2 regions of the Agrobacterium sp. ES01 genome follow, and region 2 is predicted to be linked to the other one. Evidence: predicted binding sites of a transcription regulator. Region 2 holds the regulator's gene; the other holds the start of a gene.
The links. The regulator LexA, encoded in region 2, represses DNA repair genes until DNA is damaged. The targets are predictions, from matches to a motif close to TGTTCNNNNTGTGTTCNG.

Region 1 (12,033 bases), 330 kb from region 2:
AATGAAGTCCCTACGCATCTCTACTCCTCATGTCCTGTGTGTCGGGCATAGAACCGCCGGTGTGAATGCACAAATGAATTCCCTTTATGGGGCGTTGGAATTTGCTGAACCGGTCTTTCCGTCATAATCTTTGTGTCTCGCACCGTTTTCTTGAAGAAAAGGAACGACGTTGATGGCAACACTCGATTTTTCCCCCGAAGAACTGGCCGAGACCGTTGCGCGGCTGCAATCTCATTTTCGCGAGGAATTCCAGCTGGAGCTGGGGCGGTTCGAAATGGAGGAACTGGTCGCTGTTTTTGCCGGCGAGCTCAGCTCGCATTTCTACAATCGCGGGCTCTACGATGCGCAGGCTGCGGTGATGCAGAAGGTGGACGATATCAACGAGGCGATCTATCAGCTTGAAATGCTTGGTACCGACGCGAATTGATCTTTTCTGGACATCTTGGGGAAGGTGCTCAGGTCGCAGTCAGCCAGTCGTTATGACGCGGTTATCGAGCAGTCTCGTTGCGCCGATACGGACGTAAAGCAGGACAAGAATGGCATCGCCCCCGGTTTCGATCTGCCCAAGGGTATGCGGGTCGCGAACGGCGATGACGTCGGGCTGGGCGAGCGGTTCCGTGCGGATGAAGGTCGCAAGCGCTGCTTCCAGCTCTGCCGCGTTGCGCATACCACCCTTAAACAGTCTTTGTGCTTCGCTGAGCGCATTCGGTACGATGACGGCCGCAGTCCGCTCGATTTGCGAGAGGTAGACATTGCGTGAGGAGCAGGCGAGGCCATCGGCTTCGCGAACGGTGGCCACCGGAACGACACGAACCGGCTGCGCCAGATCCTCGACCATGCGCTTTATAATGGCGACCTGCTGGTAGTCTTTCTCACCGAAATAGGCGGAATCCGGCTGGACGATGTTGAAGAGCTTGGCAACGACGGTCGCGACGCCGGCGAAGTGTCCGGGGCGGGCTTCGCCCTCCAGCTGATTTCCCAGCTTCGGAAGGTCAACCACCGTTTCCATCGGGCGCGGATACATGTCTTCCACGCTCGGCGAAAACAGAAAGTCGACACCGGCTTTTTGCAGCATTTCACTGTCGCGTGCGAGGTCGCGTGGATATTTGCCGAGGTCCTCTTTCGCCCCGAACTGCAGCGGATTGACGAAGATGGATGTGACCGTCACATCGTTTTCGGCGCGCGCACGGGCAACAAGTTCCATATGGCCCTGATGCAGATAGCCCATGGTCGGAACGAAGCCGATGGACTTTGCGGCACGTCTTGGTGCGGCCAAGCGTTCGCGCAGTGCCGCTATGCTGGTGAGGGTTTCCATCCGCTTTTCCGCTTGGGTCAACCGAGGATGTCAGTGCTGTCGACGATAGCGATGCCCTTGGCACGCATCTCCTCTTTTGCTTGTTCGACGCCTGCTGGATCGATGCCGCGGCTGGCATCGGAGATGAAGCGAACGGTGGTGCCCGGCAACATCTCGACGGCGTCGAGAGCGGAGAACTTCACGCAATAGTCCGTGGCCAGACCGCAGATATCGACGGCCGTGACATCCTTCGATTTCAGGTAATCGGCAAGGCCGGTCAGGGCTGTCTGGTCGTTGTCGCGAAAGGCCGAATAGCTGTCGACCGCCGGGTCTTCGCCCTTTTGCTGGATATAATCGATCTTGCCGGTCTCAAGATCCGGATGGAACTCGGCATCCTTGCTGCCTTGCACGCAGTGATCGGGCCACATCATTTGCGGTTGGCCTGCCAGTTCGCCCATTTCGAACGGATGCTTGCCGGCATGTTGCGACGCAAAGCTGCCATGGTTGGCTGGATGCCAGTCCTGCGAGGCGACGATCAGATCATACCCCCCGGCATCCATCAGCCGGTTGGCGATGGGCACGATCTTATCGCCTTCGGGCACTGCCAGATTGCCACCGGGGCAGAAACCATTCTGAATGTCGACGAGAAGCAGGGCCTTGGTCATGAAAAATCCTTTGTCTATCTGGGCGGAGAATGCCAAGTGCCGTCTTCGGGATCAATCGGGAAATTGCCCGAAATTGCCGGAGAGACTGGAAGGGTTAGGCAATCGATGCCGCGTTTTCGCCCAAAAGGTAAAGACAGCTGTGCATGGTTTGCGTCAGGACACGGATGTATGTTGCCGCTCACTGATCGCTTCTATAGAGGGCAATGAGGTAATTGCTTTTCGGTTTCACGAGGTTGAGTTGAGCGGCACGTCAAAGAAGATGAGCGTGGAAGCCTGGATTCTGGCAGGGCTCGAGGCGCTTGAGGCCCACGGTTTTCGGGTTGTCAAAGCCGATACCCTGTCGAAGATGCTGAACGTCACGCGCGGCAGCTTCTACTGGCATTTCCCCGAGGTCGGTTCCTTTCACCGTGCCGTGATCGGTCGCTGGACGGACGAAAGGATGGGGATGCTCAACAAGGAGTTCGCTGCCGACGACACCAGCGTCAGAGACCTGCTGAAACAGGCTTTCGGCTCCGGTGCCATGCGCGAGCGGCAGATGCGGCTTTGGGCGATCGAAGAACCGATGGCACGCGCTGCCCTTGCCGAAATCGACGGACGCCGTCTGGCGCTGATGGAGGAACTGGCCGTTGGCCGTGGTCTGGAGCGCGACACCGCAAGCCGCCGCATCAAGCTCATCTATTGGAGCTATGTCGGTGCATCCGTGCTGGAAGAGCCGGCTCGCGACGATCTCTCCATCTATATCGAGGAACTGGCACTGATGCTGGAGCCGGCAGGTATCAATCTGTCTGCTGCCATGGGTGTGGAGAAGGTTGCGGCATTCGAAGCCGTCGCCGAGCCAATGGCCGCAGCTGGAACCGACAACGATGCTGTCTTGGAGCCGACACCAAAAGCCGCCAAGCCGAAGCGTGAGAAGCCCAAGACCGACAAACCTAAGGCTGCGAAGGCAAAGCCAGCACCGGACATGCCGGTTCAGCAGGCGCTATTCGACTTCTAGGCGAGTGCCATTGAAGAAACTGCGACAGCCGGGCTTCATGCCCGACTGCCAAGGGCCGCCTATCACTCAGGCTCTTATTTCCTGACGCTGGAACGCGACGTAAGCGATGGTATAGATGACGATCATCGCCGCAATCAGTCCCGAGAACTGCGGCCAGATCAGCAATGCGCTCTGATCCAGAGGCAGTGGCGTTCCCATCAAGGCACCTTGCAGCTGGCTCATGAAGACAAGGCCCAGAGAGCGGGTTTCCGGATTCAGCAGTGCCTGGATCGTCTCCTGATAGAGCGTCGCCGGTGATAGCCTGGCAAGATCATGCGCCCACTCGGCCTGCGAAATGAGGGTGAGCGGGTTATAGGGATCGACCGGGGAAATGGCCGATGCTGCAAGCGGCGCGATCATGCCCCAGAATAATGTCAGCACCAGCCACAGGGTCAGTGCTGCCAGCGCCGAGGTCGCCGGTGAGCGGAACAGCGTCGAAAACAGCATCGACACGGCGAGCCATACGCCCGCATAAAACAGCGAGGCGAGCAGGAAGGCGAGGCCGCGTGCCACTTCCTCACCCGATGGCGGCAGCCCCAACGTGATCAGAGCCATGCCGGTGACCAGCAGCCACAAGGTGACGAGGCAGATGCCGATGATGGTCAGCCCGCCGAGGAACTTGCCAGCCAGAAGCGCGTCGCGGTAGATCGGTTGGGACAGGATGCGGCTCATGGTGCGGCGGTTATATTCGCCATTGATCGCGTCGAAGCCGAGCGCGATACCGATCAGCGGCAACAGGAAGCCGAGAAAGGTGACGAAAGAAGGCAGTGGCTGCTGGGCCGTGGTGAAGACACGCAGGAACAGGAACTGGTCCTGTCCCACCGTGTCCTTGATCTGGCCGATGGCGCCATAGATCGAGCCAGCCGCCGTCAGCAGCACCAGCAGCATGACCAGATGCATGCGGGCGCTCGCCATATGGTCTGCCGCCTCCTTGAGGGCGACGGCGGCCAGTCCCGAAAAGGGGGAACCTTCACGCTGCTTCATGATGCATCTCCTTGAAATAGCGGACATAGACCTCGTCGAGGCTGGTCCGGTCCATGGAAAGCCGCTTCAACGAACCGCCGGCATCGACAATCGCCTTCGAGACGGCGGCGCGAACATCCCGATCGGCTTCGATGCGGATCGTGTCGCCACCGGAGCGGCTGACATGGGTGACGCCATCTAGTTTTTCGGTGAGCGCCTTGGCATCGCAGCCCTGCGCTTCCACTTCGACCACATGCGAGCCACCGAGCACCTGGGTGGCAAGATCATCGACCCGGCCGACAAGGGCGGCCTTGCCGGCATTGAACAGGGCGACGCGGGTGCAGATGCTCTGTACCATGGCCAGCATGTGCGAGGACAAGACGATGGTCATGCCGTCGGCGGCCAGTTTCAGGATCATGTCCAGCAGTTCCTGCGTGGACTGCGGATCGAGGCCCGAGGTCGGCTCGTCGAGGATGGCCAGTTCGCATTGCTTGACCAGGAGATCGGCGATGCCGAGCCTTTGGCGCATGCCGCGCGAAAAGTCCGATACCCGTTTGTTGCGCACATGGTCTAGGCGGACGCGCTTGAGGGAGTCATCGACGCGCGCGCCGATCTCGGCACCGGCAATGCCGGCCAGCCTTGCCGTGTAAGCGAGGTTTTCGAAAGCTGTCATGCCGTCGTAAAACCCCACAGCATCGGGCAGATAGCCCACGCGGCGTTTCACTTCCAGCGGTTCTCGCAGTGGATTTCGACCCAGAACCTTCACCTCGCCGCCGCTCGGCTCTGTCAAACCGAGAAGCAGGAGAATGGTGGTGGTCTTGCCGGCCCCGTTTGGTCCCAGCAGGCCGAAAATTTCGCCCTGCCGGATTGTCAGGTCAAGTCCGTCGACGGCGACGTGCTGACCGTAGCGTTTGGTGAGGCCTTTCGCCTCGATGACGGGGGCGCTCATCTGCGGCCATACCTGGTGACTGCAAAGGCCAGAACCATGACGGCAGCGCCGATTGTGCCAAGACCTGCCAGACCCCATACCGTGGAGGTGGTGACGGTGACGCGGAACTGCTGGCTGTCGGACAGGCCATCGCCATGAGCGCGCACGCTGACCATATAGTCACCGGCAATGGCCTTGTCGGACGGTGTCATGGTGACGGAAACGTCGGCCTTGTCGCCGGGGGCGATTTCCGGCACTTTTTCCGGACTTGCCGTGACTTTCCAGCCCGAAGGTGCGTTGGCACTCACTTCAACATTTTCGGCCGGAGCCGTGCCGGAATTGGCGACCACGAATTTGAAGCTTTGCTCCTTGCCGGCTTCGGCGCGGCCTGAGAGCCGTTCATCGGCGGTTGAAAGCTGCAAGTCTGCCTGACCGGTCACATCGAGAACAAGCTGTGTCTCGCCCTGGGCCTTGGCATCGGATGCGCCGACCTTGACCGGATACTGGCCAGCTGCGACCTGCGCCGGCGGCTTCACGGAAACCTTCACCGTTTTTGTCTCGCCGGCTTTCAGCGGCAGACTGGTCAGCTCGTTGCTGCCATACTGTTCCTTGAAGGTTGCGGTAAAGCCGGGCGGTGCCTGACTGAGAAGATTAACGACATTATCCTCGGTGCTATCGTTCTGGATGGCTACATCGTAGTCGAAGGAGGATTTTGGCGTGCCGCGCAGGGCCGGCAAGGTGGGTTTCAGCGTCAGCTTGTCAGGCTCGGCGGCAGCCAGCGTGATCTTGACCGGCAGCGTGAGGGTCCTGCCATCATCGGTGTGGCCGGCAACGGTGAAGGCGTAATTGCCGGGCTTGGCCGCGTCGGGCGGTGTGAGCTTCAGTTGGAGGGCGCGGGTCTCGTTGGGGCCCGCCATGGCCGCTTCAACCGCCTTGCCATCGCCAAGCAGCGTCCACGTCCAGCCAGACGGCAGACCGCTGACGGAAAAATCGACGCGGGCCGGCGGCATCTCGGCATTTTGCAGGCTGAGCGGCAAGGTTGCGTCCTGGCCGATCTTTTCGGTCAGTGCAGGATAGGTGGTGGTCAGCCACAGGCCGGTCGGCTGTGCGGTGTCCTGCTGGGCCAGAGCTGGCATTGCGGCAAGCACAAGCCCACCGGCAAGCGCCAGGGCTGCAGGCAGGTGACGAGGAGAAGTCATCCCATTACTCCCAATGTTTCGAAATGAAAAATGTCTCGATGCCGGGCGGTTTTGCAGGAGTGCTCAACGCCGGCGAATACGAGACTTTGCCTGAAAAATGACGAAACCGGGGCAAAGAAAATTACAGTTATGTAATGTTGCCAAGGGGTTATGCTGGGTGCGTCATATTCTCGACGCGCCCGGCGCTCTGCAGTTCGCTTGGAAAAACGGCCGTGATGTCGATGAAGCCGGCACTGCTGCAAGGTTTCTTTAACCCTGATGGGGCACCTTTGACGAATCTGCGAAGCAGGGGCAGGGGCGATTGCCCGGGCCTATTATTGCCGCATGATGATCATGCAATCAGCCGGTCTTGCAGCGTGTGTCGCAAGCGGTTCAGGGAGTAAAGAATGACGCGTTCAGCCGCCGCCAAAAGCCCCGCCGGAGCCCTCCATTTCTTTCCCATCAGCCAGCGGTCCGACGTGGTGCGCCAGGCCGCACGCGAACTCGACAGTCATAACGGTCAGGCGGCTCTCGACTTCTGGAAGAACAAGTGCCGCGCGCTTGGCGCTGAACTGACCGCCCGCGGCTGCGCCGAAGACGAAATGCGCGCCCAGATCATGGATTTCCAGGCGGCCGTTCAGGCAGAACTTCTGGAACTGCATCATCAGCGGATGGTTGAGGGCTGATTTTCCAGTTTGGCGATTGCCGCCTCACACCCGCTCCACAAATCCGTCCAGCACGCGTTTCTGCCCGGCCCGGTCGAAGTCGATCGTCAGCTTGTTGCCTTCGATCGTCGCGATGTTGCCGTTTCCGAACTTGATGTGGAAGACACGGTCGCCGACTGAATATTTCGACGGTTCGGTGGCGGTCGACTTGGCCACCAGTTCGCCATCGATGGTCTTGCCGCGCGGGCCCGATTCGCCGTAGCCGATGCGTTCGACCGCATGGCCGGAACGATTGCCCCAATTGTTGCGGGTGGCGTCGGTCTTGTTGGCCTGGGCGCGCTTCCAACCGGGGGTGGAATAGCTGTTTTCAAAGGGCTCCTGCTTGTCGAAGCGGGATTGTCCGTAGCCACCACGACCATAACCGCCATAATTCCCCTCGGATTCGGCCACATCCACATGGGCGGATGGCAGCTCGTCGAGAAAGCGGGACGGCATGGTGGATTGCCAAAGGCCGTGGATGCGGCGGTTGGATACGAACCAGATATGGCAGCGCCGCTTGGCGCGGGTGATGCCGACATAGGCGAGGCGGCGTTCTTCTTCCAAGCCCGAGCGCCCGCCTTCATCCAGCGCGCGCTGGTGCGGAAAGAGGCCTTCTTCCCATCCGGGCAGGAAGACGGTTTCGAATTCCAGTCCCTTGGCGGAATGGAGCGTCATGATGGAGACGGCGTCCATATCCTCGTTCTGCTCGGCATCCATGACCAGCGAGACATGCTCGAGGAAGCCGCGCATGCTCTCGAACGCCTCCATGGAGCGGATGAGCTCCTTGAGGTTTTCCAGACGACCCGGCGCTTCTGCCGATTTGTCGTTCTTCCACATATCGGTGTAGCCGGACTCTTCAAGGATCTGCTCGGCAAGTTCGGTATGGGGAACGGTTTCAAGCTGTTCCTGCCATCGGCGAAAGTTTTGCACGACGTCAAACAGGGCCTTGCGGGCCTTGGGTTTCAGGTCGTCGGTCTCGGTCATGTCGCCTGCGGCCTGCAACATGGGAATGTCGCGGGCGCGGGCATAATCATGCAGGGCGCGCACCGAGGTGTCGCCCAGACCACGCTTGGGCGTGTTGATGATGCGCTCGAAGGCCAGATCGTCTGCAGGCTGGCAGACGAGGCGGAAATAGGCCATGGCATCGCGGATTTCGAGCCGCTCATAAAAGCGCGGGCCGCCGACGACGCGGTAATTCAGGCCAAGGGTTACAAAACGATCTTCGAATTCGCGCATCTGGAAGGAGGCGCGCACGAGGATCGACATATCGTTGAGCTTGTGTTTCTTGCCGTCTGCATCGCCACGCTGCAGGCGCTCGATTTCTTCGCCGACTGCGCGGGCTTCCTCTTCGGAATCCCAGGCAGCATGCACCACGACCTTTTCATCGTCGGGTTCGGAGCGTTCGGTGAATAGCGTCTTGCCAAGGCGGCCTTCGTTATGGGCAATCAGATGGCCGGCAGCGCCCAGAATATGTTCGGTGGATCGATAATTGCGCTCCAGTTTCACCACCTTGGCGCCGGGGAAATCCTTCTCGAACCGCAGGATATTGTCGACTTCCGCGCCACGCCAGCCATAGATCGACTGGTCGTCGTCGCCCACGCAACAGACATTCTGGGCCACGCCCTTGGGGCGCTGGGCCAAAAGCCGCAGCCACATATATTGCGCGGTGTTGGTGTCCTGATACTCGTCGACCAGAATATAGCGGAACTTGTCGTGATATTCCCGCAGCACATCCGGATTGGCCTTGAACATGCGGATGGGGTGCAAGAGAAGATCGCCAAAATCGCAGGCGTTCAGGCTTTTCAGCCGGTTCTGATAGGCGGTGTAGAGTTCACGACCCTTGCCATTGGCAAAGGCACGGGCATCGCCTTCGGGGATCTGTGACGGATCGAGCCCCTTGTTCTTCCAGCCATCGATCATTCCGGCAAACTGGCGGGCCGGCCAGCGCTTGTCGTCGATGCCTTCTGCCTGGATCAACTGCTTGATCAGGCGAATGACGTCGTCGGTGTCGAGAATGGTGAAGTCGGAGCGCAGGCCAACCAGTTCGGCGTGGCGACGCAGCAGTTTCACGCCGATGGAATGGAAGGTGCCGAGCCAGGGCATGCCTTCGACCGCGCCACCGACCAGAAGCCCGATACGCTCCTTCATCTCGCGCGCGGCCTTGTTGGTGAAGGTCACGGCGAGAATCTGGCTTGGCCAGGCGCGGCCCGTCTCCAGAATATGAGCAATGCGGGTGGTCAGAACGCGGGTCTTGCCGGTGCCGGCGCCCGCCAGCACCAGAACGGGGCCTTCGGTCGCTTCCACCGCTTCACGCTGTTCCGGGTTGAGGCCTGACAGGTAATCGGGTGCCCGTGACTGATCGCGCGCCGCCATGGCGCGGGCCGCAATGCCAAGCCCGCCTTCCTTGGGCGCATGGGCCTGGGGGGCAGGGGCATTTGAGGGCTTGCGCGGCTCGTCAGGCTCCTCGTCGAAAAAGGGGATATCACTAAAACCACTGGTCATGGGGCTCAATGTAGTGATTCGAAACCGAAAGGCCAGAAAAGATGTTCTCCTTTCATTCCCAAAAGGTCACTATGCAACGGAAAATTGCCGGCTTTGGCGGATATCGTGCCGGACGCTGTCGTGAATGTGATTGGTCAATAGCCCGCATGGGTGCGAATAAAGGCTTGCGTTTCAATGTCGCCGGGCTTCGCAACACCTCAGGATAATGACAGTTTCGTAATGTTCATGATGGCGGGTTGCGGTTGCAACGCAGTCATGAATATTGGGCTTGAGCCGTTCCAAGACGCTGGGCCGCGGCGATCGCAAATCAGTTCTATTTCAGTGTCACTTGCGGAGATTGCATGGCCTTTTGGAAACAGTTGCTTCTGGCAATTATCGTCCTCGTTGCGGGGTTCTTTGTCTGGATCTGGCTCGTGCCCGGCAGTGGTGCCGTTTTGGCGCGGCTCGGCGTTCCAGCTGGCGTCGTTGCCATGGTGTCGACTTCGCAGACCGAAGGGGGGGATGCAGCCGGTGCAAAGCGCGGCGGTGGCCGCGGTTTCGGAAATACGCCTCAGGTGGTGGTTCAGCCGGTCGCGATCGGCAAGGTGAACGACCGCCTGACAGCGATAGGCAGCGGTGAGGCGGTTCAATCTGTCATCGTCACGCCACAGGTGGCCGGCACGTTGAAGGAAGTGCTGGTCAAATCCGGCGATCTCGTTGAGGCCGGTCAAGTGATGGCCCGCATCAAGGACGAGGAACAGATCATTGCGCGCGATCAAGCCAAGGTGGAACTGAACAGCGCTCTGGAAAAGGCGAAGCTCTACGAGAACCTGAAGTCGACCATTTCCCGTATCGATGCTTTCAACGCCGATATCGCGGTCCAGACTGCAAAGCTTGCGGTCGAGACGGCAGCGCTCAATCTGCAGCGGCGCGAAATTACCGCGCCCATCAGCGGCGTCGCGGGCATCGTCACCGTTGATCCCGGCGATAATGTTACCACGACAACAGCCATTGTCAGCCTCGATGACCGTTCGGAAATCCTCGTCGATTTCTGGGTTCCGGAGCGTTTCGCGCCGATCATCAAGGTCGGCCAACCGGTCGAGGCAACGGCAGTTGCGCGTCCGGCAGGGCTCTATCGCGGTGCGGTCGAGGCCATCGACAACCGCATTGATGAGGCCAGCCGCACGCTTCATGTGCGGGCCCGCATTGCCAACGAGAATGACGATCTGAGGGCCGGCATGGCGTTTACGGTCGCCATGACGTTCGACGGTGAAGACTATCCGGCCGTCGATCCGCTTGCGATCCAGTGGGACAGCGACGGCTCCTATGTCTGGCGGGTGAGTGACGGCAAGGCCGAAAAGGTTACCGTGCGCATCGTGCAGCGTAATCCCGACAGTATTCTCGTGGAAGCGGCATTGTCCGCCGGGGATGACATTATCATCGAGGGTGTGCAGCGTGTGCGGGCCGGCGGTGAGGTCGCAATCGCCGGCGAGCAACGTCCGGCCGATACCAAGCCATCCGCCGAGGCGCCTCAGCAGGAGGCGGCCAAGCAATGAGCGATCGCGAAGAAGGTCTGTTGCCGTCAGCCGATCATGGCGGGTTCACCGCGCTGTTCGTGCGACGCCCCATCCTGGCGCTTGTTTTCAATGCCCTGATCGTCGTTGCCGGCCTGTCTGCGCTTTACGGCGTCGAGGTTCGTGAACTGCCGGATGTCGACCGTCCGGTGATTACCGTTCGCACGACATTTTCAGGTGCGTCGCCCGAAACGGTCGATCAGGAGGTGACGACGGTCATCGAGGGGGCGGTGGCACGGGTCAGCGGGCTCAAATCCATGTCGTCGTCCTCGTCCTTCGGCTCCAGCCGCGTGACGCTCGAATTTTCCGATGCAACGGATCTCAACGTGGCCTCGACCGATGTTCGCGATGCGATTGGCCGTGTCACCAATGAGCTTCCCGACGAATCGGACGAACCACGAATCATCAAGGCCGATGCCGATTCCAGTGCGATCATGCGGCTGGCGATCACGTCGGACAGTCTCAGCCTCGACGATCTGACGCAACTGGTCGATGACGAGATCGTCGACCGGCTTGCCGCAGTGGATGGCGTCGCGGATGTCGATATCTACGGGGATCAGGAAAAGATTTTCCGGGTCGATGTCGATCAGGCAGCGCTTGCCAGCCGTGGGCTGACCATCGCCAATCTGTCCACTGCGCTGAGCGACCTTGCCTTTGACGTGCCGGCAGGCGCGCTCAACAGTGCCACGCAGAATATCGTGGTGCGGGCGACCGCGGAGCTGAAGACGCCGGAGGATTTTGCAAGTCTTATCATCCAGAACCGCGTGCGGTTGGGCGATGTGGCCACCATTACCCTGGGGCCGGATATCAGTTCGACCACTTTGCGGGCCAATGGCAGCCCTGGCATCGGTCTTGGCATCATTCGTCAGGCACAATCGAATACGCTCAGCATCTCCGATGGCGTGACCAAGGCTGTTGCGGATATCTCGAAGACCTTGCCTGAAGGCACGCAGATCCGCATCACCAGCGATGATGCCGTGTTCATCCGCGGCTCCATCGAAGAAGTGGTGCGCTCGCTGGCACTGGCAGCGATCATCGTGGTCGGTATCATCTATCTGTTTCTGCGCGACGCCAAGGCGACGATCATTCCGGCGGTCACCATGCCGGTGGCGTTGATCGGGACGGTTGCCGCGATCTATCTGCTCGGTTTCTCGATCAATATTCTGACCTTGCTTGCGATTGTGCTTGCCACCGGCATGGTGGTGGATGACGC
Region 2 (12,033 bases):
GCTTCGGCAGCAGCCTTGGCAACGGCCAGAGACACACCGAGAACAGCATTTGCCCCGAGGCGCGCTTTGTTTGGCGTGCCGTCCAGCTCGATCATGATGTTGTCGATCTGGATCTGGTTTTCTGCATCCAGGCCGCCAATGGCATCGAAGATCTCGGTGTTGACGGCTTCGACGGCCTTTTCGACGCCCTTGCCAAGATAGCGCTTGCCACCATCGCGAAGCTCGACGGCTTCGTGCGCACCGGTCGAGGCACCCGACGGAACGGCTGCGCGGCCCATGCTGCCGTCTTCAAGAAAGACATCGACCTCTACAGTCGGATTGCCGCGGCTATCGAGAATTTCGCGGCCGATGATGTCGGTGATTGCAGTCATGGGGACCTCCCGGTTTCTGGGTGGGATTGAGGATGGGCCTGTATTAATCGAAGAAGAGAAAAATACAATGGCAAGAGTATGAAAGCTTGGTGTCGCCTGAAGCGAGACAAGCCGAGGTCATCGACAGTGCCTTCGCCTCAGTGTCGAAACTTCGCAGCCTCACCCCTTGGTGATTGCGTCAAACGCCAGAAGGGTTTCCAGAAGCCGCGGCATGTCTTTCAGATGAACCATGTTCGGGCCGTCAGAAGGTGAGTTATCCGGATCCTGATGGGTTTCGATGAACAGCCCGCCAACGCCAACGGCAACGGCGGCACGCGCAAGCGTTTCAACGAATTCGCGCTGGCCACCGGTCGATCCACCCTGCCCGCCCGGTTGTTGCACGGAATGGGTCGCGTCAAACACCACCGGTGCCCCCATGGCCGCCATGATCGGCAAGGCGCGGAAATCAGACACCAGTGTATTGTATCCGAAGGATGCACCGCGCTCGCACAAGAGCACGTTCGGATTGCCGCTTTCGACGATCTTGGCGAGCACGTTCTTCATGTCCCAGGGCGCGAGGAACTGGCCTTTCTTGACGTTGATCGCACGACCAGTCTTGGCAGCAGCGACCAGCAGGTCGGTCTGGCGACTGAGGAAGGCCGGGATTTGCAACACGTCCACCACCGGCGCGACGATGGCACACTGTTCCTCGGTGTGAATGTCGGTCAGCACAGGAAAGCCGAATTCCTTTTTAAGGTCTGCAAACACCTCAAGTGCCTGCTCCAGCCCGATACCGCGTTTTCCAGACAGAGATGTCCGGTTGGCCTTGTCAAAGGAGGACTTGTAGACGAGGCCGATGCCGAGCGTGTCGCAGATTTCCTTGATCTCGCCAGCCATCATAAAGGCATGGTCGCGGCTCTCCATCTGGCAAGGGCCGGCGATCAACGAAAATCGCGCGCTATTGGAAAAGGTGACCTTGCTTGCGCCATCGCCAACGACCACGCTTGAATTTGGTGAAATGCTCATGCCTTGTCCTCGAATATGAATGTTACGCCTTGACCCGCCGATGGTGGAACCACAAGGCGACCCTCCCGGGCTTCGTGAGAAATGCCATTAGCGGCAAGAAGCGCACCTGTCACGCCAAGATCGCCCACGGCAAAGACTAATCCCGCGCCCTCGAGACCGGCGGTCCTGCTCATTACAGATAGACCATAGCTGCGGGTAAATCCGTCCGGCGTCATCACTTCTATCTGAGTGCCGCCGGCAGCGAATTCCAGTCTGCCGCCACGGGTTGCTGAAGCATGCGTCTGCAACACAGCATCGATATAACCCTCAAATATTGAGGGGTCTTCCGCCGTCAAGATCACGCCACTCACACGCACTGCGCCATTGTCGTGTCGCGCCAGCGCCTCCTTGTCGACGGCCAGCGGCAACAGTCGCTCACAGGCAAACAGCAGCAGGTCAGGCGCTTGTTCATCCCTGGCGAAAGCCAGCTTGAAACCGGCTTTCGCCTCGCTTCCATCGGCCGCTTGAACAGGTCGCTCGAAAGACAGCATCTTGCCGGCAGACCGTCCCTCTGCCTCGAACCTTGCGTGATCCGCATCCGCGTCGCGGCTCTCGGCAATAATGGCCGACAGCCCCTCGCCACGATCTGCCCGAAACGCTTCATGGCGCGCCACAAACACATTGCCCTGCCGTATCGCGTCGTGGCATTTCTCAGGATCGGCAACACCCAGAGGCTCCAGATATCCGCCTTCGGAAAAATAAACACAGGCATTTTCGGTGCCGAATGGATGGAGCGCATCGGCTGCGAAAGTAAAACCGAGCGCCGTCAACCGGTTGCGTGCGACCCCAAGCGCGCCGACAGGCAGGACAATATGATCGAGCGCGCGGGCCGGCGAAACAGACGATGAATCCATAAACGGTTCCTCAGCATAAAAACGCGTCGGTTGTGCGCCATCGCAGGCTCAAACACAAGACATCGCAATTTATCGAGCATTGTAGCCCTGATGCGCACGCGCCGACCCATCAATTCCATTGTTGCCAGCCTCACAAAAATTTAGTCACTTGCAGAACACAACTGGAACAGATAGTGTATGTTCTGGATTTGTTTCATCAAAGGGAATCGCAATGCTGACCCGCAAACAACAGGAATTGTTGCTCTTCATTCACGAAAGAATGAAGGAGTCCGGCGTGCCGCCATCCTTTGATGAAATGAAAGATGCACTGGATCTGGCCTCCAAATCCGGCATCCATCGTCTGATCACAGCGCTGGAGGAGCGCGGTTTCATTCGCCGGCTACCCAACAGGGCAAGAGCACTGGAAGTGATCAAGCTTCCCGAAGCCTATTCACCCAGCATGCAGCCACGTCGCGGCGGTTTCTCGCCCAGCGTCATTGAAGGCAGCCGCGGCAAGACGCCACCGCCGATGCTGCGCCAGCCGAGCGAAGACAACAACAATACGGTTTCCGTTCCGGTAATGGGCCGCATTGCCGCCGGTGTGCCAATCTCTGCCATTCAGAACAACACTCATGAAATCAGCATTCCCGCCGAAATGGTCAGCAGCGGCGAGCATTATGCGCTTGAGGTCAAGGGTGACTCGATGATCGAGGCCGGCATCCTTGACGGCGACACCGTGATCATCCGCAACGGCTCGACCGCCAGTCCGGGCGATATCATCGTGGCGCTGGTCGATGACGAGGAAGCAACCCTGAAGCGCTTCCGTCGCAAGGGTGCGTCGATTGCTCTGGAAGCGGCCAATCCGGCTTACGAAACACGGATCTTTGGGCCTGACAGGGTCAAGGTTCAGGGTAAGCTGGTCGGCCTGATCCGCCGCTACCACTGAGGTCGGTGAGCACGGTCTCCACGAGTTTCATATCATAGCGACCGCTGCGCCAATCATATCTGCGATGCAGGCTCCAAGGCCTTGCACGGCCGGAAAAAGCAGAGCGCAAAGCGATTGCCCCGTTGCTGTGTGGGCCCAGCCATATTTCCAAAGAGCCCGTTTTGCGAAGTGTATCGGGCGTGATCAATCTCGCGCCCGAGCGGCAATGGTCATAGCCAAGCCGTCGCGCAGAAATAACAATATCACCGAGATCGCAGGCCAGGCCTGAAAGCCGTGGCTCCTCAAGTGTGACCACCCGCCATCCCCCGCTGATACGGGCAACGCACCAGACCTTGTTCAGGCAGCTGAACTGGCCGTCGACCGACATGTCCAACATATGCGCGAGTTTCGCGCTGGCGTAGCGTATCGCATTTTCCGAAAGCACGGGAAAGCGGCGACCACCATCAGGGGTCGTGATGTCCCGCGGCGCAATCGCCTCGGCAAGCAAGGCATCCTCTTCGAAAGCAGGTTTTTGATGGCTGTGGCGCTGCAAACCGTTCTGCCATTGGGTAAATATGAAGCCCGGCGGTCGGGCGCTCGTAGTGGCGATCACGTCCGCATTGTCGACCCCATTGCCGATCAACCCAACCAGACGACCGTCCTCATAGATCAGCAGATCGGCAGTCCTGTCTTTAGGAAGCGCCAATCCGGTGATCAGACCACCTGCGAGGATGGCGGTGCCAATATGCCTGATGCGACTTCGAAGCAGTGCCAGTATCAGCATGCCCGTAACCGCTAACGGCAAAACCCAACGGGCCAGTCGCGCGCTACCGACATCGCCACCCCATTCGGCGACAGTATGGGCGATCGCGATGACGAGACCGAGTCCATGCCCCATGACGTCAAGCGGAAGTCTGTCGAGGCCGATGGGCATCAGCAACATCGACACCAGGCCGGCCGGCATCACCACAAATGTGATGATCGGCATCGCCAACAGATTGGCCGGTAAACTATAGCCGGCGAGGCGGTGGAAATGCTCCAACGAAAAGATCGCCGTCGACAAACCACCAATCACGGAAGTGAGGATCAGCCCGCCAACCACGCGGATGATCGCACCGGCAAAGGGCATATCAGGCAAAAAGTCGAAATAGCCGTCGCGGGATCTGCGGAAACGCCACGCGGAATATCCAGCCACCAGCGCCACGGTTGCTGCAAATGACATCTGAAAGCTTGGCCCCATCACTTCGGAGGGCGAGATTGCCAGTATGATCGTGGCCGCCAGTGCCACATTGCGCATGCTGATCGCTGGCCTGTCCAATAGCACAGCCATGAGCATGATTGCCATCATCACGAAAGCGCGCTGCGCCGACACCTGGGCACCCGAAATCATCAGATAGAAGAATGCCGCGACAAGCGCGCCAGCGGCTGCATACTTCTTGATCGGTCTGGATGGCGCAAAGCCTGTGAACTGGCTCAACACCACCCGTAGACCGACAAAGAACAATCCAGCCGCCAGCGCCATATGCAGGCCGGAAATCGCAATCACATGGGCAAGGCCGGAGCGCCGCAGGTCGTCCAGGACGGGCTCTGAAAGCGCCCGCCGCTCACCTGTCACGATCGCCGCAGCAAAAGCACCTTCGTCTCCGCCGATTGCCGTTCGTATCCGCTCGCCGATAGCGCCACGCACCGACAGTAGATTGGATGCCAATGCCCGTTGCGCAGAGGTCAAAAAATCCGTTTGCGGTTGGTCGGATAGGGTCGAATCGCCGACATCAGGCGCGCCGAGGAAAAAGCCGATAGCGCCAATGCCGTCAAAATAGGCAGAAAAGGCAAAGTCATTCAGTCCGGGTAGCGCAGGCCCCGAGGGAGGAGATAATCTGGCCCTCCCCTCAATCGCGGCACCGATCATAAATGGTCTATGATCCGCGCGCGCCACCAGCGAAACTCTCGAAGGCGGGCGCCGTAACTGGGGTTCTCGGGTCTGTGCAATACGGACGATATAGCGCCATTCGCCGCTCGCCCCCTCCTCTCGCTGCTCGATAATGCCTGTGATATGAGTCGTGACCGGGCTGTCCAGCATGACCGTATCCAGACGCGCCGTTTCCCAAACAGCAAACAAAGACCCGGCGGTCATGAGCATCGAGGCCAGCAAGACGTAGTGCCAACACGGATTGCGATAGCGGCTGACAACTCCGAGACAAGCCAGACCGCAAAAGAGCAAAATCAACACGAAAAGCTTGGGCGGATCATCAGCCGCAAACCATAAAATAGCGCCAGTACCCATGAAAACCGGCAGAAACAGGAAAACATGGCCGTGATCACGCTCGTCTTCCAGGCATGCCGCGCTTCTGCTCGCAAGGCGTGAAAAAAACGCGCTGAACTCGGGGGCAGACCGCGGCCGCGTCATTCCTTCGCGCGTATGGCGCAGACGTGAAGGCACAGGCGCGACAGGGCGCGGCCTGCCAACAGACCGCATCGTATCCAGGTGCTTTTCCAACGCTTCATGCATGGTACGGCCCCCACGAAGTGTCCGGCTCACGGCAACAACCAAGCCGACACCAAGTCACGGAGGACAGCTTATTCGCGAAGCGGTTGATTGTTAAGCAGAACATGCTCGCGGTATACGCGCGTTCATCAGGTCAGATAGTGCAGCGCATGCAGTGCAGTGCACAATTTGGCGGGTCGATAGCTTGGCATTAACCTTCGGATCATATAGCTAATGCCTGACGCTTAACCTGTGGTGCCCAATTTGAGGGCATCTCCCGCCCATTCGGAGGATTAGCATGACGGACAAAAGCGCTGAAATAAATCTCGGTGGCAAAACTGTCGACCTGACTGTCAAAACTGGCACCCTTGGTCCAGACGTTGTCGACATTGGCGCACTCTACAAAAACACTGGCGCCTTCACCTACGACCCGGGCTTCACGTCCACCGCATCCTGCGAATCCAAGATCACCTTTATCGATGGTGACGAAGGCATTCTGCTGCACCGCGGTTACCCCATCGAACAGTTGGCCGAACAAGGCGATTTCCTCGAGACCTGCTATCTGCTGCTTTATGGCGAGCTGCCAACAGCTGTTCAGAAGAAGGATTTCGATCATCGCGTCACGCATCACACCATGGTGCACGAACAGATGAGCCGCTTCTTCACCGGCTTCCGCCGCGACGCCCATCCGATGGCTGTCATGGTTGGTACCGTCGGCGCTCTGTCGGCCTTCTACCACGACTCGACCGATATCACCGATCCGCATCAGCGCATGGTTGCCTCGCTGCGCATGATCGCAAAGATGCCGACAATTGCCGCCATGGCCTACAAGTACCATATCGGCCAGCCCTTCGTTTATCCGAAAAACGACCTGGATTATGCGGCAAACTTCCTGCGCATGTGCTTTGCCGTTCCCTGCGAGGAATATCAGGTGAACCCGGTTCTGGCCCGTGCCATGGACCGTATCTTCATCCTGCATGCCGATCACGAGCAGAACGCCTCCACATCCACGGTTCGTCTCGCTGGTTCTTCCGGTGCCAACCCGTTCGCCTGTATTGCAGCCGGCATTGCCTGCCTCTGGGGGCCTGCTCACGGTGGCGCCAACGAAGCCGCGCTCAACATGCTCATCGAAATCGGCTCTGTTGAACGCATCCCTGAATACATCGCCAAGGCCAAGGACAAGAACGATCCGTTCCGTCTGATGGGCTTTGGTCACCGCGTCTACAAGAACTACGATCCACGCGCCAAGATCATGCAGAAGACGATGTATGAGGTACTTGATGCAACCGGTCGTGGCGACGATCCATTGATGCAGGTGGCGCTGGAGCTCGAAAAATATGCGCTCAACGACGACTACTTCAAGGAAAAGAAGCTCTACCCGAACGTCGACTTCTATTCGGGTATCACGCTTCGCGCACTCGGCTTCCCGACGACCATGTTCACCGTTCTGTTCGCGCTTGCCCGAACAGTCGGCTGGATCGCCCAGTGGAACGAGATGATCGAAGATCCGCAACAGCGCATCGGTCGTCCTCGCCAGCTCTATACCGGCGCACCGACTCGCGATTACACACCGATCTCCAAGCGTTAAGCCAAGAGATCAGGCACCTGATGAAGGCCCGGCATTTGCCGGGCCTTTTTCTTTGCGCAATAGCCGCAGCCTTTTCCCCTGCTATCCCTTCATTTCCTTGAAACTTTGCTTTAAGGAACGTCAACCGCTTCGCGCGCAGGCAATAAAAAGACACGAGGTTCGCGTCCCGATGTTAAACATGTTGAGAAAAGCTGCCAAAACCTGGGTAGCCAAGATCCTTCTCCTGCTGCTGGTCGCATCCTTCGGCATCTGGGGCGTCTCGCGCTCGCTGGTCAGCGACACCTCCGACACCGTCATGTCGGTCGGCGACCAGAAGATATCCTCGAGCGAGTTTCGCTTGGCCTATCAGCGCACGCTCTCGGATATGAGCCGCCGCTTTGGCACGCAGCTCACATCGGAACAGGCTCGCGCCCTGGGCGTCGAGAGCCAGGTCTACTCGCAGCTCGCCGCCGGTGCCGCCCTCGATCAGCTGTCGAAAAACATGAATATCGGGCTCTCCGAAGATCGTCTCGCAAGCCTCATTGCCGATGATCCTGCATTCAAGGACGCCAGTGGCAAATTCAGTCGCCAGCTTTTCTCGACACGGCTGAGCAATTCCGGCCTGAACGAGAACGACTACATCAAGGAGCGCTCCAAGGTCGCTGTGCGCACCCAGATTGTCGAGGCAACGGCCGATGGCTTTACAGCACCGACCGTCCTCATCGATGCTCTGAAGAAATACCGCACGGAAAGCCGCGGGATCAATTACCTGCTGCTCACCAACGCCAATATCGATCCCGTCGCGGCTCCTTCGGAAGACACGCTGAAGACATGGTTCGAGACCGTCAAGAGCCGTTATCGCGCGCCTGAATATCGCGGCTTGGAATATGTAAAGCTTGAGCCTTCGGATATTGCTGCGCCGGCCTCCATCACGGAAGACGCCGTTCGCGCGGATTACGACCGTCGCAAGGCGACCTACGAAATCCCCGGCACCCGTACGATCGAACAGCTCCCGTTTGAAAACCGCAAGGTCGCTGATGCAGCAGCCGAGGAACTGGCGTCGGGAACCACTTTCGATCAACTGGTCTCCGATCAGGGCAAGACAGCGACAGACGTTCTCCTTGGCGATTTCACCAAGGCACAACTGCCGGATCCGGCAATTGCCGATGCTGCCTTTGCAGTCGAGACGGAAGGAACGATAACGCCCGTGATCGACGGCGCCTTTGGCCCGGTAATCCTGCGGATCACCAATATCAAGAATGGCCGCACGCGCAGCTTCGACGAGGTCAAGGACGAGATCCGCAAGGAACTTGCCGATGCTGCAGCTGTCGAAGATATTCTCGATGTGCACGACCGTTTCGAGGACCTGCGCGCCTCCGGCTCATCGCTGGATGATGTTGCCAAGGAACTCAATCTGAAGGTTGTGAAGGTGGCCAATGTCGACGCCCGGGGACTTGATCCCGATGGCAAGGATGTTGACCTGACAGCCGGTGCAAAGCTCTTGAGCGAGGCGTTCCAGACCGAAGTCGGTGTGGAGCCACTGCCGATCAATTTCGGCAAGGATGGATATATCTGGTTTGAAGTTACCGGCATCGAACCAGCGCGCGACCGCACCCTTGAAGAAGTCCACGACAAGGCCGTGGCCGACTGGACTGCGGAACAGCAAAAGACTGCGCTCGGCGCAAAGGCTGAAAACATCAAGACCCGTATCCAGAACGGTGAAACCATGGACGCCGTTGCTGCCGAACTTGCAATCGCTGTAGAGAGCAAAAGCGGAATCCAGCGCGGCACGGATGATCCGGTCCTTGGCAGCGCTGCAGTATCGGCAGCGTTTAGCGGTCCGGAAGGTACCGTCGCCTCTGCGCCCGGCAATGATCCAACGACACAGATTGTGTTGAAGGTGACCGAAGTGAATGACCAGCCGACGACCTCAGTATTGAACAACGACGACCAGCAGTCCACGACGCTTGCCAACGCTGCCGGCGATGACATTCTCGATCAGATGGTCTCCGGCTTGCAGACGAAATACGGCGTCTCGGTCAACCAGAACCTGGCCCAGCAAGCCATTGTCCGCTAGGTGAAACGGCAAGGAAAGTTGAGGATATGAGCGGTCTCAAGCCCTTTATCGCCAAGCTCGCCGGCGGCGAAGCATTGACCCGCAGCGAGGCAAGCGACGCCTTTGAACTGATCATGTCTGGCGACGCCACCCCGGCCCAGATCGGCGGCATCCTGATGGCCATGCGCGTGCGCGGCGAAACCGTCAACGAGATTGCCGGTGCGGTATCGGTGATGCGCGCGAAGATGCTGCCGGTCAAAGCGCCTGAAGGCGCTATCGACATCGTTGGAACCGGCGGCGATGGAACCGGGACCTACAATATCTCGACACTGGCCTCGCTGATTGTGGCAGGTGCGGGTGTGCCTGTCGCCAAACACGGAAACCGCGCCCTGTCGTCCAAATCGGGTGCCTCCGACAGCCTGTCGGCATTGGGGGTCAAACTTGACCTCGATCCCGCCGGAATTTCCCGATGCGTCGCAGAGGCCGGCATCGGTTTCATGTTCGCGCCCCAGCATCACCCTGCAATGCGCTATGTCGGCCCGGCCCGGGTCGAGCTTGGAACGCGCACGATTTTCAACGTGCTTGGCCCGCTCACCAATCCGGCGAGCGTCAAGCACCAGCTTCTCGGCGTCTTTTCTCCCGACCTCGTGCGGCCTCTTGCCGAAGCGCTTCTGGACCTCGGCCTGACTGCCGCATGGGTCGTCCATGGAAGCGGGCTGGATGAAATCACCACCACTGGCACGACGCAGGTTGCAGCCCTCGAAAATGGTCAGATACGCGAGTTCGAGCTGACACCTGCTGATTTTGGTGTGCCGCAAGTCACGCTCGATCAATTGAAGGGTGGCGATGGCGTTGCCAATGCAGCCGCTTTGAAAGATGTATTGGGTGGAGCGAGAAACGCATACCGCGATATTTCCCTTTGCAATGCAGCGGCAGCCCTTGTCATAGCCGGCAAGGCGTCTTCCGTGACCGAAGGCATGGACATCGCCTCCAGGTCGCTTGACGAAGGCAAGGCGACGCAGGCGCTCGAGCGTCTGATTGCCGTTTCCAACCAGAGCAATTGAGTTTAGGCTGGCACCATGACCGACATCTTGAAGCGTATCGAGGCTTACAAGCGCGAGGAAATCGCAGCGGCGAAAACCGCCGTTCCAGCCGCCGAACTGAAGGCGCGTATTGCCGACCAAGACCCGGTTCGTGGCTTTTATAGCGCGTTGAAGACGAAAGCGGATACCGGCACATTTGGACTGATCGCTGAAATCAAGAAGGCCAGCCCCTCCAAGGGTCTCATTCGCCCGGATTTCGATCCACCACAACTGGCAAAGGCCTATGAGGCTGGCGGCGCGACATGTCTGTCCGTCCTGACAGACGGGCCGAGTTTTCAAGGTGCGCCCGAATACCTGACGCAATCCCGTGCCGCCTGCGCGCTCCCTGCCCTGCGCAAGGATTTCATGTTCGACGCTTACCAGATGCTGGAAGCGCGCGCCTGGGGTGCTGACTGTATTCTGCTGATCATGGCGTCGTTGTCTGACGCAGAAGCGACAGACCTTGAAGGCGCGGCCTTCGATCTGGGCATGGATGTTCTGGTCGAAGTCCACGACGAAGACGAAATGGAGCGGGCGCTCAAGCTCACCTCTCCGATGATCGGCGTCAACAATCGCAATCTGCGCACCTTCGAGGTCGATCTTGCCGTGAGTGAGAGACTTGCTGCCATGGTGCCGCCAGGTCGTCTGCTGGTGGGCGAAAGCGGCGTCTTCACCCATGCGGATTGCCAGCGCCTTAAAAATTGCGGCATTTCTACATTCCTGGTGGGAGAAAGCCTGATGCGCAAGGCTGATGTTGCAGCGGCCACGCGCATGCTCCTCACGGGCGTAGAAGGCGCCATGGCTGCCGAATGACAGCGCCCGGCGAGCTCACGCATATCGGCGCTTCCGGCGAAGCCAATATGGTCGATGTTGGCGACAAGGCCGAAACGGTTCGCATCGCCGTCGCTGAAGGTCGGGTAAAAATGGCTGAGGCCACGCTGGCCCTTATCCGCCAGGGAAATGCCAAAAAGGGTGACGTCATCGCAACTGCCCGCATTGCCGGCATTATGGCCGCCAAGCAGACATCGTCGCTCATTCCGTTATGCCATCCGCTTATGCTGACCAAAGTGTCGGTCGACATTGTCGAGGATATCGCCCTGCCGGGGCTGAAAGTGACGGCTACGGCCAAACTGACCGGTCAGACGGGTGTCGAGATGGAAGCCTTGACGGCCGTGTCAGTCGCCTGCCTCACCATTTATGACATGGCCAAGGCCGCAGACAAGGCGATGGAAATCGGCGGCATTCGGCTGCTGCAGAAATCTGGCGGAAAGTCAGGCGATTTCCGCCATCCGGAGGCGGACTGATCATGTCCCTCCTCTCTGTTGGTGATGCACAAAAGCGCGTCCTGGACCGCGGCAATGCCATCGCTGCGACGGAAAGCGTGCACCTGGATCGGGCACAAGGCCGGATCCTGGCGCAAGACATTGTCTCCAGGCTGACCCAACCACCCTTCGATGCGTCCGCCATGGATGGCTATGCGCTGCGCGCTGATGATGCAGTCGACATTGGATCGGAACTGACGGTCATTGGCGCGGCAGCTGCCGGCCATGCATTCGACGGCAAGGTGGGACCGGGCGAAACCGTTCGGATCTTCACCGGCGCACCGGTGCCCGAGGGCGCCGATACCATCCTGATCCAGGAGGATGCCGAGAAGCTCGACGGCAACCGGA

Region 1: a site for LexA is predicted at 9,310-9,327, ahead of ACQQ2Q_RS11150 (ATP-dependent helicase). Genes of this name have one in related genera too.

The regions. Positions count from the first base shown of each region.
Region 1 is NZ_JBNQTH010000003.1:382,480-394,512, reverse strand. Features, by position in the region: gene ACQQ2Q_RS11195 (AzlC family ABC transporter permease) at 1-18, opposite strand, end outside; gene ACQQ2Q_RS11190 (DUF2164 domain-containing protein) at 173-427, shown strand; gene panC (pantoate--beta-alanine ligase) at 467-1,315, opposite strand; gene pncA (bifunctional nicotinamidase/pyrazinamidase) at 1,333-1,959, opposite strand; gene ACQQ2Q_RS11175 (TetR/AcrR family transcriptional regulator) at 2,198-2,953, shown strand; gene ACQQ2Q_RS11170 (ABC transporter permease subunit) at 3,020-3,976, opposite strand; gene ACQQ2Q_RS11165 (ABC transporter ATP-binding protein) at 3,963-4,904, opposite strand; gene ACQQ2Q_RS11160 (NEW3 domain-containing protein) at 4,901-6,082, opposite strand; gene ACQQ2Q_RS11155 (DUF6074 family protein) at 6,469-6,747, shown strand; gene ACQQ2Q_RS11150 (ATP-dependent helicase) at 6,772-9,267, opposite strand; gene ACQQ2Q_RS11145 (efflux RND transporter periplasmic adaptor subunit) at 9,609-10,802, shown strand; gene ACQQ2Q_RS11140 (efflux RND transporter permease subunit) at 10,799-12,033, shown strand, end outside.
Region 2 is NZ_JBNQTH010000003.1:48,239-60,271, forward strand. Features, by position in the region: gene eno (phosphopyruvate hydratase) at 1-371, opposite strand, end outside; gene kdsA (3-deoxy-8-phosphooctulonate synthase) at 531-1,376, opposite strand; gene ACQQ2Q_RS09530 (VOC family protein) at 1,373-2,269, opposite strand; gene lexA (transcriptional repressor LexA) at 2,481-3,194, shown strand; gene ACQQ2Q_RS09540 (ComEC/Rec2 family competence protein) at 3,148-5,682, opposite strand; gene gltA (citrate synthase) at 5,957-7,246, shown strand; gene ACQQ2Q_RS09550 (SurA N-terminal domain-containing protein) at 7,416-9,302, shown strand; gene trpD (anthranilate phosphoribosyltransferase) at 9,329-10,345, shown strand; gene trpC (indole-3-glycerol phosphate synthase TrpC) at 10,361-11,176, shown strand; gene moaC (cyclic pyranopterin monophosphate synthase MoaC) at 11,173-11,667, shown strand; gene ACQQ2Q_RS09570 (molybdopterin molybdotransferase MoeA) at 11,670-12,033, shown strand, end outside.